Regions from separate parts of the Ignatzschineria rhizosphaerae genome, predicted to be linked through region 1. Evidence: riboswitches for the same ligand, from Rfam matches in the RefSeq annotation. Region 1 holds a riboswitch; the other holds the start of a gene.
The links. A riboswitch is a leader RNA that binds a small molecule or an ion and turns the genes downstream of it on or off. The one in region 1 is predicted to bind thiamine pyrophosphate.
Positions count from the first base shown of each region.

Region 2: linked by a shared signal. The riboswitch ahead of thiC (phosphomethylpyrimidine synthase ThiC) and the one ahead of MMG00_RS09085 (thiamine phosphate synthase) in region 1 are both predicted to bind thiamine pyrophosphate.

Region 1 covers NZ_CP093379.1:2,057,636-2,066,157, reverse strand. Annotated here, with positions in the region: gene MMG00_RS09100 (cytochrome c) at 254-1,720, opposite strand; gene MMG00_RS09095 (GMC family oxidoreductase) at 1,722-3,314, opposite strand; gene MMG00_RS09090 (sorbitol dehydrogenase family protein) at 3,363-3,872, opposite strand; TPP riboswitch at 4,039-4,147, shown strand; gene MMG00_RS09085 (thiamine phosphate synthase) at 4,202-4,837, shown strand; gene thiS (sulfur carrier protein ThiS) at 4,968-5,180, shown strand; gene MMG00_RS09075 (thiazole synthase) at 5,203-5,970, shown strand; gene MMG00_RS09070 (ThiF family adenylyltransferase) at 5,998-7,113, shown strand; gene MMG00_RS09065 (ankyrin repeat domain-containing protein) at 7,428-8,165, shown strand; gene MMG00_RS09060 (class I SAM-dependent methyltransferase) at 8,352-8,522, opposite strand, start outside.
Region 2 covers NZ_CP093379.1:37,903-46,424, reverse strand. Annotated here, with positions in the region: gene MMG00_RS00180 (CorA family divalent cation transporter) at 1-17, opposite strand, end outside; gene MMG00_RS00175 (hypothetical protein) at 271-1,068, shown strand; gene brnQ (branched-chain amino acid transport system II carrier protein) at 1,294-2,634, shown strand; gene MMG00_RS00165 (NAD(P)/FAD-dependent oxidoreductase) at 2,932-4,197, shown strand; gene MMG00_RS00160 (hypothetical protein) at 4,243-4,602, shown strand; gene thiC (phosphomethylpyrimidine synthase ThiC) at 4,660-6,447, opposite strand; TPP riboswitch at 6,604-6,715, opposite strand; gene MMG00_RS00150 (glutathione S-transferase family protein) at 6,812-7,432, opposite strand; gene MMG00_RS00145 (dihydrodipicolinate synthase family protein) at 7,480-8,310, opposite strand; gene MMG00_RS00140 (DoxX family protein) at 8,483-8,522, opposite strand, start outside.

The sequences.
Region 1 (8,522 bases):
AGAATTTTTATAGTTATTGTACAAAGTAATAGGCTTTTATTTCTGCCGAGCGATCAGCACTGATGATGTGCTAAAAAAGAGTTGTAACATGAAATGAGTGAATAGGACAACCGTTATCTAATTCTGAGAAAATATTATTTTTATCAAGTCTTCTCTAAAATAGGGTATATGAGGTTCTATGAGGATTGTCATACCAGATTAATCTAGTATGACAATTATAGAAAAATTTAGCTATTGAAAATCACATTATTGATTAAGAAGATCTTTTAGAACATCTTCTAAAAATAAACCTTCCAATTATTGCAATGATTAAAATGCCGGCGATGAAACCTAGCATCGCAATCACGGAGGCATGTTTTACGAGAAAGGGCGTGTTTCCACCTGCCTTGATAATTTCGATATCTACTCCTGATAATGTAGTTTCTCCATCACCAAAATGCTCGGTAACATAGTTAGTAACAGCTGCGATTTGTTCATCAGATAGCCATGAGAAAATTTCTGTTTCTTCAAGGGAAAATGCCGGCATTAATGTGATGCTTTCATTTAGGGTTGGCTTTCGGTGAACGCCCTCTAAAATAGTAAGAACTAAGTTGGTACGATCAACTCGACCTACCGTACTATTTTGCGTTAAAGAAGGGATACTCTGATCTAAAGCGCCTTCACCTTGAATACCATGACAAGTTGCACAAGCGGCATTATAGAGTAGGGCGCCATCTATGGTTGTATCATCTCGATAAAATGAAGATTGGTTGTCGTGGGGGGGATATTGTTCAAAATCACTCCAAGTGATGGTTTCTTGATTGCTATATTGATAGGCAGGAAGTTTTTGCTCGGGGTTTGCGATGGGAGGAATTGTTTGCAAATACTCGACAATTGCTGTTAGATCTTCATCTTTAAGATGTTGAAAACTATAATCAATAGCATCAGCCATTGGCCCTGCTGCAGATGATTTTCCAAAAGCTCTCCCAGTTTTGAGATAGGTGAATAACTCCTCTTGGCTCCAGCCCCCAATGCCGGAGATTTTATCACTCGTAATATTGGGCGCGTGCCAGCCATCGGCAATACCACCACCGAGATATTGCTGATAATCTTCTGCCATAAACTGATTTCGAGGAGTGTGACAAGTGGAGCAGTGCGTTAATCCATCGACAAGGTATTTCCCACGATTTTGGGATTCAGTCAAGGAGAGATCATAAGTAAGATTGGAATCTTGCGTAAAGAGGAGGTTCCAAATGGGCATAATGCCGGGTAAGTTAAAAGGAAAGGTTAATTGGGTTGTGATAGGAAGCGCTTCATCAATGGGAGTAACGCCTTTCATAAAGTAGTGATAGAGCGCCGTGATATCCTCTTCGTTAATGATAGCAAATGCGGTATAAGGCATCGCAGGATAGAGATGAGAACCATCAGGGCGAATTCCTTTTTTAACAGCTTTAGAGAAATCTTCTTTACTCCAGTTTCCAATGCCATACTGCTTCGATGGGGTAATATTACTTGCAACGATAGTGCCCATAGGCATTTTAAACTCTAATCCACCGGCATATGGCTTATCATTTGAAGCGGTATGACATGCCATACAGTCTCCAAGGATCGAAAGATATTCTCCTTTTTCAATGAGCTCATCTTTAGGACTCTCGGCATTGGCATAAGTGAAACTTAAAGAGAGGAGTAACGTCAGTGCACGCCCATAAATTTTAAAATATTTTTTGAACAAAGATGTCATTTTATACCTCCCTAGCGATGATATCAGCGGTACGAATACCGAGCGCAATAGCGGTAAGAGTTGGATTAACCACGCCACTGGCAGGAATAACCCCTACCGATGCGATAAAGAGATTATCGTGATCAAAGGTACGCCCTTCATGATTGACAACAGAGTTTTTAGGATCATCGCCCATAATTAAAACTCCCATAAGGTGATCATGGTTTTCCCAAGCACTATTAATAGTAAGAGAATCTCCACCCATCAGTTCAGTAATGAGTTGGTACTGTTTTTTAGCCTCTTTGGCACCTCTTATCACATAATTATCGACATCGTAGTTAATTGTAATTCCTGGTAAACCAATGCTATCTTTCCAATTAGGGTTAGGATAGATCCGGTTACTAGGATCAGGTAGTTGCTCAAAGAAGGTGTAGATTGATATCCAGCGGGATGAGAGATCCATAATTCGATCATCGAGTGCTTGCCCCATTAATCCTTCAGAAATCGCCTTTGCTGCAATATCAATCTGGGGATTATTATTGGCAAAGCTATGTTTGTTCGCAGAATATTGAGATCTAAAATCCCCTTCGCGCCATTGATTAATCGTAGCTTGTTGAACAGGACCTCTTCCCATCCACATAGGCTCTTTTGCGAGAAAGTTCATGGAGATTCCCACATGATCCATCAGGTTTCTTCCCACCATATCAGAGGAATTTGCCACATTATTCATAAGGAGCAATTTTGCCGTTTCAAAGCTATGAGCAGCAATCACAAAGGCTTTTGCTTTGAGGGTATATTCTGTTTTATCGGGGGTTAAATATTTAATGGCTTCAATTTTTTGATTGTTTCCTACAATGATTTTATGCACGACAGCTTCCGTAATGAGCTGCACCCCATTTCTCACGGATTTTTCAGCATGGATTGCGCCATTATAGAGGGTGCCAATCGGGCAGATCTGATCACAATTATTATTCCCTTGGCAAGCAGGGCGACCATCATATGATTTTGGGATACGCACGGTGGGTTCGTGAATAACGGCAATGCCGGCAGGAATAAGTGCTTCTTTGATCTTTGTTGTCATGTAAAGATCTGCTTCTGGGGCAATCGGATAGGGTTTAGAGCGTTTGGGGTAAGCCTTACCTGGATAGATGCCAGATTGATCCTCGCTATCAGAACCGGCAACACCGATCGCATACTCAGCACGAACATAATAGGCCTCTAAATCATCATAAGAGATGGGCCAATCCCTGCCAACACCATATAGCGATTGGATCTTAAAATCATTGGGGGTATAACGCCAAGTAGCACCGCCCCAATGAGAAGTGGTTCCGCCAACATGTTTGAGCATTCCCGGCATCATTCGAAAAGAGCCTATATTGTATAAATAGCCTTCTTGGTTACTAGTGGGTGCCCAAGGATTATTGGGGTATGCATTATTGCGATCATAATGGCGTCCTGAATTTTTAAAGTTTTCTAAGAGCTTCCAGCGAGGAACTCTAGGGCCCGCTTCTAGCATAATGACGGATTTTCCTTGAAGAGCGAGTTCATTGGCGACATTGGCGCCCACAGCACCAGAGCCAATGATAATGACATCTGCATCGTAGAGATTATTCATAATGATTACCTTAATAGGTGGATAAAATGGATGGATAAAAAGTTGGGGTTATGCGGTTGGCAGATTCGCCCAATAATTGGTTTTCCAACGGGAGTATCCGGGGATAGGCGTGTATTTTTGGGTGAGTTTAAAGGTTTCTATTTCGGTATAAGTGACAAATCGAACGTTGTCATGTGCTGCTTGTGGTATTGGTGTACCAGCATATCCAAGGTAGAAAACTGCGATGATCGAACGAGCGGTTGTTTGATGCTCTTTCTTAAAGTGAGCATCTTTTTTTAAGGTTTCTATGGATTGAAATTGCTGATCTTTAATGTAGGAGCAAAGAGCATCTGCTTTCTTTTGAAAATTAGGGTCGACTTTGATGAGCGCTTCAAAAGCACGGTCAACAAGCGCCTGATCTAAAGGCTTATTAGTCAGAAATTTTGCTAAAGAGACATTCCTGTTTTCCGTTATATTGAGGGCAAAAGCAGATGGGCTAAGCATCATATAAGCGGTGATAACAGTTGAACTAAAAAGAAATTTACGGCGAGAAAGGGTGGGAATATGGGCGTGATTCATGAGACTTCTCCAAGCGTTTTAAGGTGAGGCAATGTTTTGAAAAATAAGGCTTACATTTAAAACATGGGACAGATCACTGTATTTTTTTATAAATGATTATGATTTATTGTTTCCCCTAAAGAGATTTGCACCCTGAAAATAGATCCCTTATACTTTTAGCCTATTGGTATTCCCCTAGAGGTGCTGTTAAAAACAGCTGAGATTGAAGTGAAACTTCGGGACTCTTATGACCTGATCTAGTTAATACTAGCGGAGGAAAGTGGCGAATCACTGCTTGGTATTTATTTGTCGTGGCTGTGCGAAATCACTTTCTCTGCAATGGAGAATATATGTCTATGTTACATGCCGTCACGCGTGATATTTCTGATATCCCTGATAGTAGTTTAGTGTCGATAATTGAAGCGATTGTGCCTTTTGTCGATTATATTCAGCTACGGGAAAAATCTCGTTCCTCAAAATCCTTAGGATTATTAATTGAAAGCATTCTTGAACGTGGTATTCCCGCAGAAAAGCTCATTATTAATGACCGAGCGGATATTGCGAAAGCTTTTGGGATTCCACGAACCCATCTAACGGAAAAGAGCTTAAGCCTCTCTAAAATGCAAGATGCATTCCCTGAGATGAAATTTGGTCGCTCTTTTCATAGTATTAGCGCTATTACGCGCGAGATCGCTGCTTACGATTATGGCTATTTAGGCCATATTTTTCGTACCTCAGAAAAGAGCTATCCGGCACTTGGAATGGAAGCATTGAGAGAAGCTTCTAAAGAGGCTAAAGAGAGAGGCGGTAAGCTCATTGCGATCGGTGGTATTGATGTCGATACGATAGGACAAGTTTTGCCCTATGCTTCGGGTGCTGCGGTAATGTCTGCGTTATTTCCGGTGGTGAATTATCAGTTTGATGTGGGTAGAGGTTTGCGCCGAGCGAAAGCCCTTCGTGAGATGATCGATCAATCCTACCAATAATCACGATTCTTCAGATTACGTAAGAATACGGGCTTGATGACAGAGTATTGCCGGAATTTGTCACTTTGTTTTGTCATTTAAAAAGAGACGAAAGCATGAATGAATGTAGAGAAATGAAGGAGGTTTTTCAATGAGTATAAAAATTAAAGTTAATGGAGAAGTGTTAATGCTTGATTCCGCTGTCAATACAGTAGAAGCGTTGGTTACACACTTATATCTTGAGAAGAGGCGATTTTTCATTGTCGAGATGAATCGTGAAGTGATTAAGAAAGAGGATTATGCCAAGACCGTGATCGGTTCGGGTGATCAGTTTGAAATTGTCCATTTTGTGGGCGGTGGTTAGGATGGAGAAAAAAATGAGTGATATTTTAAAAATTGGGAATTTCGAGTTTAATTCACGTCTATTTCTAGGAACGGGGAAATATCGTAACTTTTCAGAGCAAAAAGGGGCAGTAGAAGCGAGTGAATCTGAGGTATTAACCTTTGCAGTGCGCCGAATGAATATCTTTGATGATAATCAGCCCGATCTCCTTGAATCTTTAGATCTTTCTAAATATAAATTATTGCCCAATACTGCCGGCGCAAGCACGGCGGAAGAAGCGGTTCGTACGGCAAAGCTTGCTCACGCTTCAGGGCTTTGCGATATGGTAAAAGTGGAGATTATCGGTTGTGCTAAAACCTTATTACCAGATCCTATCGAGACTCTACGCGCCACGGAGATGCTACTTGCTGAAGGCATGACAGTTTTAGTCTATACCTCAGATGATGTGGTGTTAGCGCGTCGCCTACAAGAGCTTGGTTGTCATGCGATTATGCCGGGTGCTTCGCCGATTGGCAGTGGGCTTGGGATTATTAACCCGATTAATTTGCAGCATATTATTGAGCAAGCAACGGTGCCAGTGATTGTGGATGCGGGACTTGGAAGCCCAAAAGACGCCGCATTTGCAATGGAGCTTGGCGCAGATGGTGTTTTGATGAATAGCGCTGTGGCGTATAGTGAAGACCCGATTAAGATGAGCTTAGCGATGAATCTTGCAACTAAAGCCGGGCGACTTGGATATCTTGCTAAACGGATGCCCATGAAAAAATCGGCAACGGCAAGTAGCCCCTTAACAGGGTTAATAACAAGTTAATTGTTTTTAAAAGAGATTAAAATAGAGATGATTAAAGATCGTTATAGCCGCTTAGCTCGATTTCATCGAATCGGTAGCGCTGGCGTTAAGGCTTTTCAGCAAGCTAAAGTTGTGATTGTGGGCTGCGGGGCATTAGGCTCGCAACATGCGGAAACCTTAGCGAGAGCAGGTTTTGGCCGATTAACACTGATTGACCGTGATTTTGTGGAGTATTCAAACTTACAGCGGCAAACGCTCTTTACAGAGCAAGATGCAAAGAGAGCGTTACCAAAGGTTATCGCTCTCAAGCAGCATCTTGCCAAGATTAATTCAGAAATTGAGGTTTTAACTCATATTGCCGATGTCTCTTCTGATAATATTGAAACGTTAATTTCTGGACATGATCTCTTATTAGATGGTACTGATAACCTCTCGCTTCGTATGTTAATCAATGATGCTTGTTATAAGTTACAAATACCCTGGATCTTTGGTACTGCGCTTGAGAGTTATGGCATGAGTTATAACTTTAATTTTCCGGCAAAGGAGAATAAGGATAGCGATGCTGAGGATATCGGCAAGAGTAGCGCGAATATGATTGCCGGCAATCGATTACAAAGCCCTTGCTTAAGATGTTTGCTCGGCTTATTACCATTAGAAAGCTTATCTTCTGAAAAGAGGGATAGTTGTAGCTCAGTGGGAGTAATTCAGCCGATTTTACAGCTAATCTCCGGCATTCAAACAAGTGAAGCGATGAAGTTTTTTGCAGATTTTTCAGCAACTAGAGAAACGCTCTTTACGATGGATCTTTGGGAATTTCACTCTCAGGATATGAATCTTCATAAGCTCAAGGATGCCGATTGCCCAACTTGCGGTGATCATCCGACTTATCCAGATCTTCATGTTAAGAAGAGGGAAGCGCAAAGACTTTGCGGCGATGGCTCCGTGATGATTCGGGAAGTGAAGCCGCTTGATCTTGAAAAAATTAGCACAAAGCTTGATGCCGGCAATATCCATTATCAATATAACGATTACTTTCTCAATATCCATTTAGAGAATAACCGCATCATTCTATTTCATGATGGGCGAGGGATTGTATATGGGGTTGATGACGTTAAGGAAGCGATAGAAATTTATCGTTTAGTTATTACTGATCCATTTCAGTAGATTAAGTCATGATAGTGAAATCAATTTAAAAGTGACTGAATCAGATTGCCGGCGCAGCGATTATGAGAAGCACAAGAATCGTTCTATCCGGTAGCGTGCAAGCGAATTGGATACACTTTGTACCCTTAATATTTTTAAAATAATATTTCTTAATCAAAATTGATTATAAATTGGATGATTCATGCTATTTAAGAAAAACTGAATTTCCTATGTGAGGTAGGTAGGAAACTGAACTTATGCTATTGTTATCCCCATGAAAATAGTGTGAAAATCTATAAAGCAGATAGCTATAATGTCGCTAGGGAATTATAAAAATGAAAAATTTAGGAATAAAAGCATTGTGGAGTGCGGTAGTTTTATCGCTCTCACTAGGTATTGCCAGTGCAGATCAAGCGGTAGATTTAGATAAATTTCGTTTTGATATTGTTGAAATGAAGGATATCGCAAGTCCTACAAAGTTAAAGCATCGTATTTTTTATGAAGCGCCATCCACAGGTGAAAATGCCGCATGGTTTGATGCAGTAAAGCAGGGAAATCTTGAGCTTATAAAGTCTATGGTTGCAAACGGACAAGATATTGAAGCAAAAGATAGCGGAAGCCTTGATCAAACAGCACTTGGCTGGGCGGCATTTATTGGTTATGAAGATATTGTAGATTTCTTAGTAGCGCAAGGTGCTGATCTTTGGGCGACAGATAAGGGCGATGTTTATCATGTGTTAAAATCTGCAGCGCTTGGCAAGAATGTCCATATCGTGAAAAAGATGCATGAAGCATTAAAAGATGAGTACGATATTAACGATACTTCTTATGAAGATGATGGGGAATCATTAGTGATGGTTGCCGCAAGTAATAATCGTATGGACGTTGTGCAATACTTTATTGATGAAGGTGCGGATTTAAATATTGTGACAACGATCGAAGATCCTGCGCGTTTTTCTTATAACCAAAGTGCATTAAGCTATGCTTGCCAACAAGGTTATGAAGAGATGCAGCAACTTTTAATTAAAAATGGGGCGGTTAATCATCGTACTGGCGATACGAGCTGTCAGTAATTAATTAAATATGAGCTTGTCATCATATTGAAAAGTTAGAGATTTGATATTTTAAATCCCAGATACCAAAGTGGTTCTGGGATTTTTTTATGTTAGTAACAATAGCGAAAAAGAAGCACAACAATCGTTCTATCCGGCATTGTGCAAGCTAGTTTGATTCACATGCTATATTTTTACTGGCATCAATTACTTAGCATAGATTAATAATCGTCCTTTGTAAGGAGCATTATTAACAGGCTCCGATAATCTAATATGCTCTTGCAATGTAAAGCCATATTGCGCCATCTCTCTTGTAAAGTGATTGTGATAGCCTCGGCTAGGATCAATCACCCATACCGTACATTTTTCATCTGCAAA
Region 2 (8,522 bases), 1.1 Mb from region 1:
AAACAGTAACTCGCCATTTCTTCCTCTTACCAAGCTCAAAATAGCACTTCTATAATTGTACTGATCCTTTTAATAAAAACCTAAAAGAATCCTATCCTCTTTTAGAGCTTCCCAAATAATGATCTATCTCGCTTATAAAGAGATCTTATGCGGAATAAATTTTAAGTAATCTATTCTCCAGATATACTATCTATCATTATGATTAACTAGAGATATTTGTTTTCATTATTAATAATGAAATATTATTATGATAACCGGATAAAAGGCCTGATGAACTATAAGAAAATTGTAAAACTTACCAATATCATTGGGATATTTGCCGTATTTTGTCTTATCTACTGGATATTTATCTCTATTGCGATTACAGCCTTTGATCTGAAAGTCTTTAGGCAAGGGATTACTGATCTCTTCTTTATGAGTATTGGTGCGATTATCGTCTTAATGGCAAGTGCGCTCATGCTCAATATTATGATTAACCTCACGCGCATTGCCGAGCGGGATCATCAATTTTCAAAAACGACCCAAAGCCTTAAAAAGCAGCGTCTTAAATTCATTGCATTTATCGCAAGCTTCCCAATTATTCTAGCGGGTCTTGGTCTTGGGCATTTTTATACGATAGAAAAACGCCGGGATTACTTAGAAACAACCGCAGCACAAATTCTCGCCAAGAATCAACAAATATTTAATCACTTTGTGCAATACCAATTTGATGAAACATGGATCAAAAATACCGCTGATGCATTACAGATCTTATCGAAATATGATTCAAATATGCCAACGGTAAAGATCATTTTACAAGACGCAATTAATGATCAAAATGTCTATCTTGCATTTAGCAACTATTCTAAGCTTAATGAGAACGATAAAGCACTTAATAAAATCAATTACCTTTTTGATACCACGAAAAACCAACGTGAATATTTAGATCAAGTCTTTCATCAACAAACCCAGCAGAACTTATATGAAAAAGAGGGTAGCCGATATCGCCTCTTTGTTCCGTATGAATATCAAGGTCAGAAAATTATTCTCTATATCAGCGACTATTACGCTTATGGTAAATCCTCATAGAATATCTCGTAAGGCAATCCCAAAAATAGATTAAGCTACTGAATTTAAATAAAAATACCCTAACATTAATTCTTCCACAATTAAAAGACAGACCATTGATCCCACGCTCTTTACAAAAAGATCAGCAAAACCTGCTCATTTCTAGTAAAGTCAGAAACGTTTAAGTGAATACCTACAGGTATATTTTTGTCCCCAAAAGGGACTAAAGCAATTTACGAGATATCAATGAACAACAAGCTCTCTCTATCAGCCTATATCACCATTGGCTCGATGTTATTTGGATTATTTTTTGGTGCCGGCAACCTTATTTTTCCGGTTCATATGGGGCAAGAAGCAGGAAGCAGTGTTTCACTTGCCACTTTAGGCTTTATTATTACCGGCGTTGGTTTACCCTTTTTAGGGATTGTCGCCATCGGTTTCTCTAAAAGTAATGGATTATATGATCTAGCGAGCCGAATTTCTCCCAAATATGGGCTGATCTTCACCATGATGCTCTACTTAACCATTGGCCCTTTCTTCGCCCTTCCTAGAACGGCAACGGTCTCTTTTGAAATTGGTTTAACGCCTTTTGTCACTGCTGAATATCTCACCATCAGCTTATTGGCTTTTACCCTCCTCTTCTTCTTTCTGGCATGGGTTTTATCGCTCAATCCTTCTAAGATTATGGTGTGGATTGGAAAAGTCTTAAACCCGCTCTTCCTTCTCTTTTTAGCTTTCCTCATCATCAGCGCCTTTATCAAACCGATGGGCGAGATTAGCGATCTTGCAATTCAAGAGAGCTATCAAGTAGGTCCTGTCTTTAAGGGGTTTACTGAAGGCTATAACACAATGGATGTGCTTGCTTCCCTTGCGTTTGGGATTATTGTTGTCAATACCATCAAAAGCCTTGGTGTTAAAAATACTACCGATATCGCCAAAGATACCTTTAAAGCAGGGTTTATCAGCTTAATATTAATGAGTATTATCTACGGTAGCCTTGCTTATCTTGGGGCAACTAGTCTTAATCAATTCCCCCTTTCTGAAAATGGCGGCATCGCGCTAGCGCAGATCTCGACCTACTACTTTGGCTCACTTGGATCGATTTTATTAGCTATTATCGTCACGCTTGCCTGCTTAAAAACAGCAATCGGCTTAATTTGCGCTTGCTCTGAGATGTTTAACGAGCTTTTCCCAAAGATCTCTTACAGAAATTTTGTTCACATCTTTAGCCTAATTAGCATGCTTATTGCGAATGTGGGCTTAACCTCGATTATTCAGATCTCCATTCCGGTCTTAATGTTCCTCTATCCGCTAGCTATAACGCTTGTGATCTTAGCGTTTTTATCACCTCTTTTTCATCACAAAAAAATCGTCTATCAATTTACGACAGGATTTACGCTCATTATTGCTATTGTTGAAGGCTTCAAATCAAGCGCCGATATTGTCAGTAAAAATCCGGTAATCTATCAAATTACCTCCTTTTTTGATCAGATCTTACCGCTCTCAAGTGTAAATATGGGCTGGATTGTGCCGGCAATTATGGGATTAGTTATTGGCTGGGCATTGAGCTTAAAAAAGGCATTATAAAAAGATGAATATCTACTTATAATCTAATCTTCAAAAAAGAAGTTCAAAACCAACAAAAGGCTGCAGTAAATTGATTGCAGCCTTTTATTTACCCCACTATAAAAATGTTTTTTCATTAAAAAGGTAAAGTTTCTGATTTTTTTTACCCTAATTGAATAATCGCTCAAATCCCAACAATTCGCTCTCCTCATGCCTATACGAACACTCACAAATCATAAAAATTAAATTATTTCAATATGTTACTAAAAATACCATAAAGTATAATGAGTGAATAAATATCGCAAAAGGAGATAAACGATAACTCTCAATAAACAAGATGTAATTGTATTAGGTGGAGGGGTTGCAGGTATTGAATTTATCACAAGAGCTGCGCGTAAAGATAAAAACAAACAGTTTAACTTTATCTTGATAGATAAAAATCCTTTACACATTTGGAAGCCGATGCTTCATACTTTTGCTGCCGGTAGTCAATTCCCATCAGAACAGAGTATTCCTCTACTTACACAAGCTAAACGCTACGGCTATCTCTACCAGCCGGGGGAAGTAAATGATATTAATCCATTAGAAAAAAAGATCACACTTGCACCCTATCGTGATGCACAAAATACGGAGATTCTTCCTGAGCGCACATTACATTATGATTACTTAGTAGTCGCCATTGGTAGTAAAAGTAATGATTTTAATACCAAAGGAGTAAAAGAGTTCTCATATACGATTGACGATCTTCCTGCGGCAATGAGGTTTAATCGTGAATTCACAGATAGCATCATCCAATCTGCTATTTTACAAAAAAAGCATCATCTAGTCATTGTCGGTGCCGGAGCTGCTGGAGTTGAATTAAGCGGAGAAATTATCAATCAAATACTCACCGCCTCTAACTATAGCAATGATAATTTTATGGATTACATTGATGTCACTATCATTCAAGCAGATGATCGAGTCGTTCCTACTTTTAAAGATTCTATTAGCGAAGCTGTAAAACATGCCATGGAAAAAATTGGAATACGGATTCGCCTCTCAACTCGAGTTTCAGAAGTCACTAAAGATAGTGTTATTCTAGAAAATGGAGAAACCCTTAAAGCCGATCAAGTCGTTTGGACGGCGGGAGTAAAAGCTCCCGAAGTATTGAGCAAAATTAAAGATTTAGCACTTTCACCAACATCTCAATTGATTGTCAATGAGCATTTTCAAGCTATCGATGACCCTTCAATTTTTGCCATAGGTGATTGTGCTTATGTACAAGATTCCCCTCTATCAACAACAGCACAAGCAGCATCTCAACAAGCTATCTATTTAGGGAATCATTTCTTTAAAATGATGATACAACAAACCAATATCCCCTCCTTTAAATATGTAGACAAAGGATCTCTTGTAAGTATTGGAACATACGCATCTTTTGGTATGTTTGGTCGCAACACTATATTTAGAGGCTTGGAGTTTAGAGGTCTATCGGCAAAAATCGCACATATTTCCCTTTACAGGCAACATCAAATGCGACTCTTAGGTTTCTTTAAAGGGTTATCTGCCTGGATCTCTGACCGCTTTAGAAAATGGTCTAGATAAAAATACAACAACTATCAAAAAATAATCTCTCCTGAGGATAAGTTCATGAAAAAATTACAAATGCTATTATTTAGTACTATTTTTTTAGCAGCAGGATTAAGCTTTGCACAAGATTCACCAGAAGGAAGCTGGTTAAAAGTATCTCCGGATCAAAGTTGGGTTATCTACAGCTTTGCACAAGATGGCACATTTAGCCGAGCCAATAATAAAGCACCGAACGCGCAAGCATTAGGTCGCTACATTATCAAAAAAGATATGATCTCTTTTATCGATAACCCCGATGATTATCAACCTGTTGGTTTTGAGATTAAAACAGGGGAGTGCAACGGCTATGAAGGCCCGCATCTAACCTTATATAACCCTGTCTCTAAAGTTGATTTTGGCTGCTTTGTTAAAATCAATTAACATCTCCCATAAAAACTCTCCTGTCGATAAGACAAGAGAGCTCTTTAAAATAGAGAATTAGCTATAAATCTGCTGTCCTTGCTCTTTAAACTCTGCAGATTTTTGTTGCATACCTTCTAAGGCAACTCTAACCTCTTTTGGAGCATCTGCGAGATTTTGGGCTTGCGCTTCTCTACGAATATCTTGAGAGATACGCATTGAGCAGAACTTTGGTCCACACATAGAGCAAAAGTGCGCAACTTTAGCAGCTTCTTGCGGCAATGTTTCATCGTGATACTCACGCGCAAGCTCTGGATCTAAACCTAGATTAAACTGATCTTCCCAGCGGAACTCAAAACGAGCTTTAGAAAGCGCATTGTCACGCTCTTGCGCTCTTGGATGTCCTTTAGCGATATCAGCTGCGTGCGCTGCAAGCTTATAGGTAATCACGCCAGCTCGAACATCATCACGATTTGGCAGACCTAAATGCTCTTTCGGCGTGACATAACAGAGCATTGCCGTGCCATACCAAGCGATCTGCGCTGCGCCAATTGCCGAGGTAATATGATCATATCCCGGTGCGATATCTGTCGTTAATGGGCCAAGCGTGTAGAAAGGTGCATCATGACAATGCTTCTCTTGCATCACCATATTCTCTTTAATCTTATTCATTGGTACATGACCTGGGCCTTCGATCATTGTTTGAACGTCATGCTTCCACGCAATTTTTGTCAGCTCGCCTAATGTTTTAAGCTCTGCAAACTGCGCTTCATCATTCGCATCAGCAATTGACCCCGGGCGAAGTCCATCACCAAGTGAGAAAGAGATATCATACTGCTTCATGATCTTGCAGATCTCTTCGAAGTTCTCATAGATAAAGTTCTCTTTATGATGCGCTAAGCACCACTGCGCCATGATTGAACCCCCACGAGAAACAATGCCAGTGACACGATTTGCTGTTAAAGGAATATATCGGAGCAAAACGCCGGCGTGAATCGTAAAGTAATCAACCCCCTGCTCTGCTTGCTCAATTAAGGTATCTCGAAAGACTTCCCAGTTAAGATCTTCGGCAATGCCGTTCACTTTTTCAAGGGCTTGATAAATCGGTACAGTTCCGATCGGCACAGCAGAATTTCGAATAATCCATTCACGAGTTTTATGAATATCTTTACCTGTGGAGAGATCCATAACGTTATCAGCCCCCCAACGAGTTGCCCAAGTCATCTTCTCCACTTCTTCTTCGATATTAGACGTGATTGCCGAATTCCCGATATTGGCATTAATCTTCACTTGGAAGTTTTTCCCAATAATCATCGGCTCAGCTTCTGGGTGGTTGATGTTTGAAGGAATGATCGCGCGCCCAATTGCTACCTCATCACGCACAAATTCAGGATCAAAACCTTCACGAATCGCAATAAATTCCATCTCCGGCGTAATAATGCCTTTACGAGCGTAATGCATCTGCGTGACATTCATGCCATATTTCGCACGAAGAGGTTGACGTTTTAATCCCGGAAATACCCCTTCATTAATGCGAGGATCATCTTCTCGCTTATAACCATCGTCACGGGCATTTTTAATGCGCCCCTCATATTCCTCAACATCGCCGCGCTCTATCACCCAATTGCGCTTTAATGCTGGTAAACCTTGTTTTAAATTGACCGTGTAATTCTCATCAGTGTAAGGGCCACTCGTATCATAAACCCGAAACGGGGCATTTTTCTCGATCACTTCTCCCTTTGGGCCGAGTGTATCTGAAAGCTCAATTTCACGAAATGGCACTAAGAGATCCGGACGACTTCCTTCCACATAAACCTTACGGCTCTTAGGAAACTGCTTCATTAACGTGATTGATTGTTGTGACATAAAAACCTCTCCTTTATTATCCTAAAAATAAAAGACGAGATTCTGGCATGGGCGTAAATAGGTACAAAAAAGCCCGAGCATCCGCGATTCATATCACGTTTAACTCAGGCCTAATCGACACGATAAATATCAAGATTCATCCATCAAATTGATATTTAACATAGATTTTTACTTCCCTACGCTGGTACTAGCCAGATCAGGTCCTGAGGGTTTAAGCATATTCATGCTAATCTCAGCCCAACTCTATTGGGCACCCCTAGTGAAAATAGACACCTTTGGTATCAGAGGATAGTTATAGCGTGTTTACTCGCAGAAAGCAAAACCACTGACAAATTTTGACAAGACAATTCCCTATTTTTAAGGCTTATATGATCTCAAGCTTAGCGCCTACAAGCCACTCTTTCATTGCTGGCAAGGATAATATTAAATCAATCCAATCTTGGCATCTTTGATTTACCGGCAAGCTATAACGACTGATACGAATAGCAATAGGCGCAAAAAAGGCATCCACAATCGTAAATTGATCCCCTGCTAAAAAAGGCCCTGAAAACTTGTAAAAGCCTGTTTCCCATAATTGATTAATACGCTCTAAATCCTTTGCTAAGGCTGAATCAATCTCTGTAAGTGGTGATTGCATCTCACAATTCATCGGGCATTGACTTCTTAAAGCTAAAAATCCTGAATGCATTTCAGAAGTTGCAGATCGCGCCCAAGCTCTTGCGGCCTTGTCTTTAGGCCACGCTTTGGAATGGCTCTCTGCAATATATTCACAAATAGCTAAAGAATCCCAAATCGTAATATCCCCATCTTGTAAACAAGGGACTAACCCTGTGGGTGAAAACTTTTGAAATTTTTTAAAAGTACTCCCATCTTTCTCGAAGCGCTCTAACCTCTCCTCAAAAGGAATATTGAGCATTTTGAGTAAAAGCCAAGGTCGAAGTGACCAAGATGATAGATTTTTATCAGCAATATAGAGCGTTAACATAATGATCCCTTTTTTAAAATGATAATCTGGTCAATTAATACCTAAAACTAGTTTCCTAAAGGCGTACGACAAATCCCAATATCAATACCCTGCTCATTTAAATATTTTTTAATCTCTACTAAAAGTGTTCCTTGAGAAAAGGGTTCCATTAAGACTAGAAGCTTTTGGTACTCCGCTTCTGCACTCGAATGATCTTTTGCCATTACTGCATTTAGTATTGCCGTCACTGTTTTAGGAAAAAGATTCCCGCGAACTGAAGAGAGCCCATTATAGCCCCAGTTAAACTTAGGTAACATATCGACCTCACCGCCAGCTAAATAGAGAAAAGGTCGCTCAATCTGACTTGTTAGAATCTTCATTTTCGCTTCATCGCCGGCATCTTTAATTCCTTCAACTAAAGGATGCTTACTAAGTGCAATAATATTATCAATAGAGAGATCAAATCCCGTTCTTAATGGATTGTTATAAAGGATCGTGGGTTTTCCGGCAGTTTCGATAATATCGATGGCGTAACGGTAGGCTTCCTCTTGAGATGGGCGAATGTAAGGAGAAAAGGCTAATAAGATTCCGTTAATTGAAGCGCTCTTTGCAACCTTTTCCGCTAAAGTAACGGCTTCTTTTTGGCGAATGGAAGCAACACCAAATTGAATTTGAGGCTGGTCCAATACCTCTAAAGCATCGAGCAATTCCATCTTTTCACTTAAAGAGAGAGAATGTTGCTCCCCTGTGGATCCACAAACCAAAAATGAATCACATGCTTGCCCCATTAAATGATGAATATGCGCTAAAGTGCCAGCAATGTTAAGGCTTTCATCCCAATAAAATGCCGTAGGAACAGCAATATTAAAGTTTTTTAATCGTAAAGGTGGGGTTTTCATGATCTTCTCTCTTTTAGATACTACGCTATTTTTAGCGTCACACTATAAGTGTGTAACACGTTGAACCCCTTTGGTAAACCACTTTTAAAGACATTTTTTTAAATAAAGAAAGACCACTTATCTTTCACAGACAAGTGGTCAAAAACCATTCGCTAATAGTTAATTTTAGAAATTACTTTTTTTCTAAAAAATGATCTAAACTCAAGCGCCCA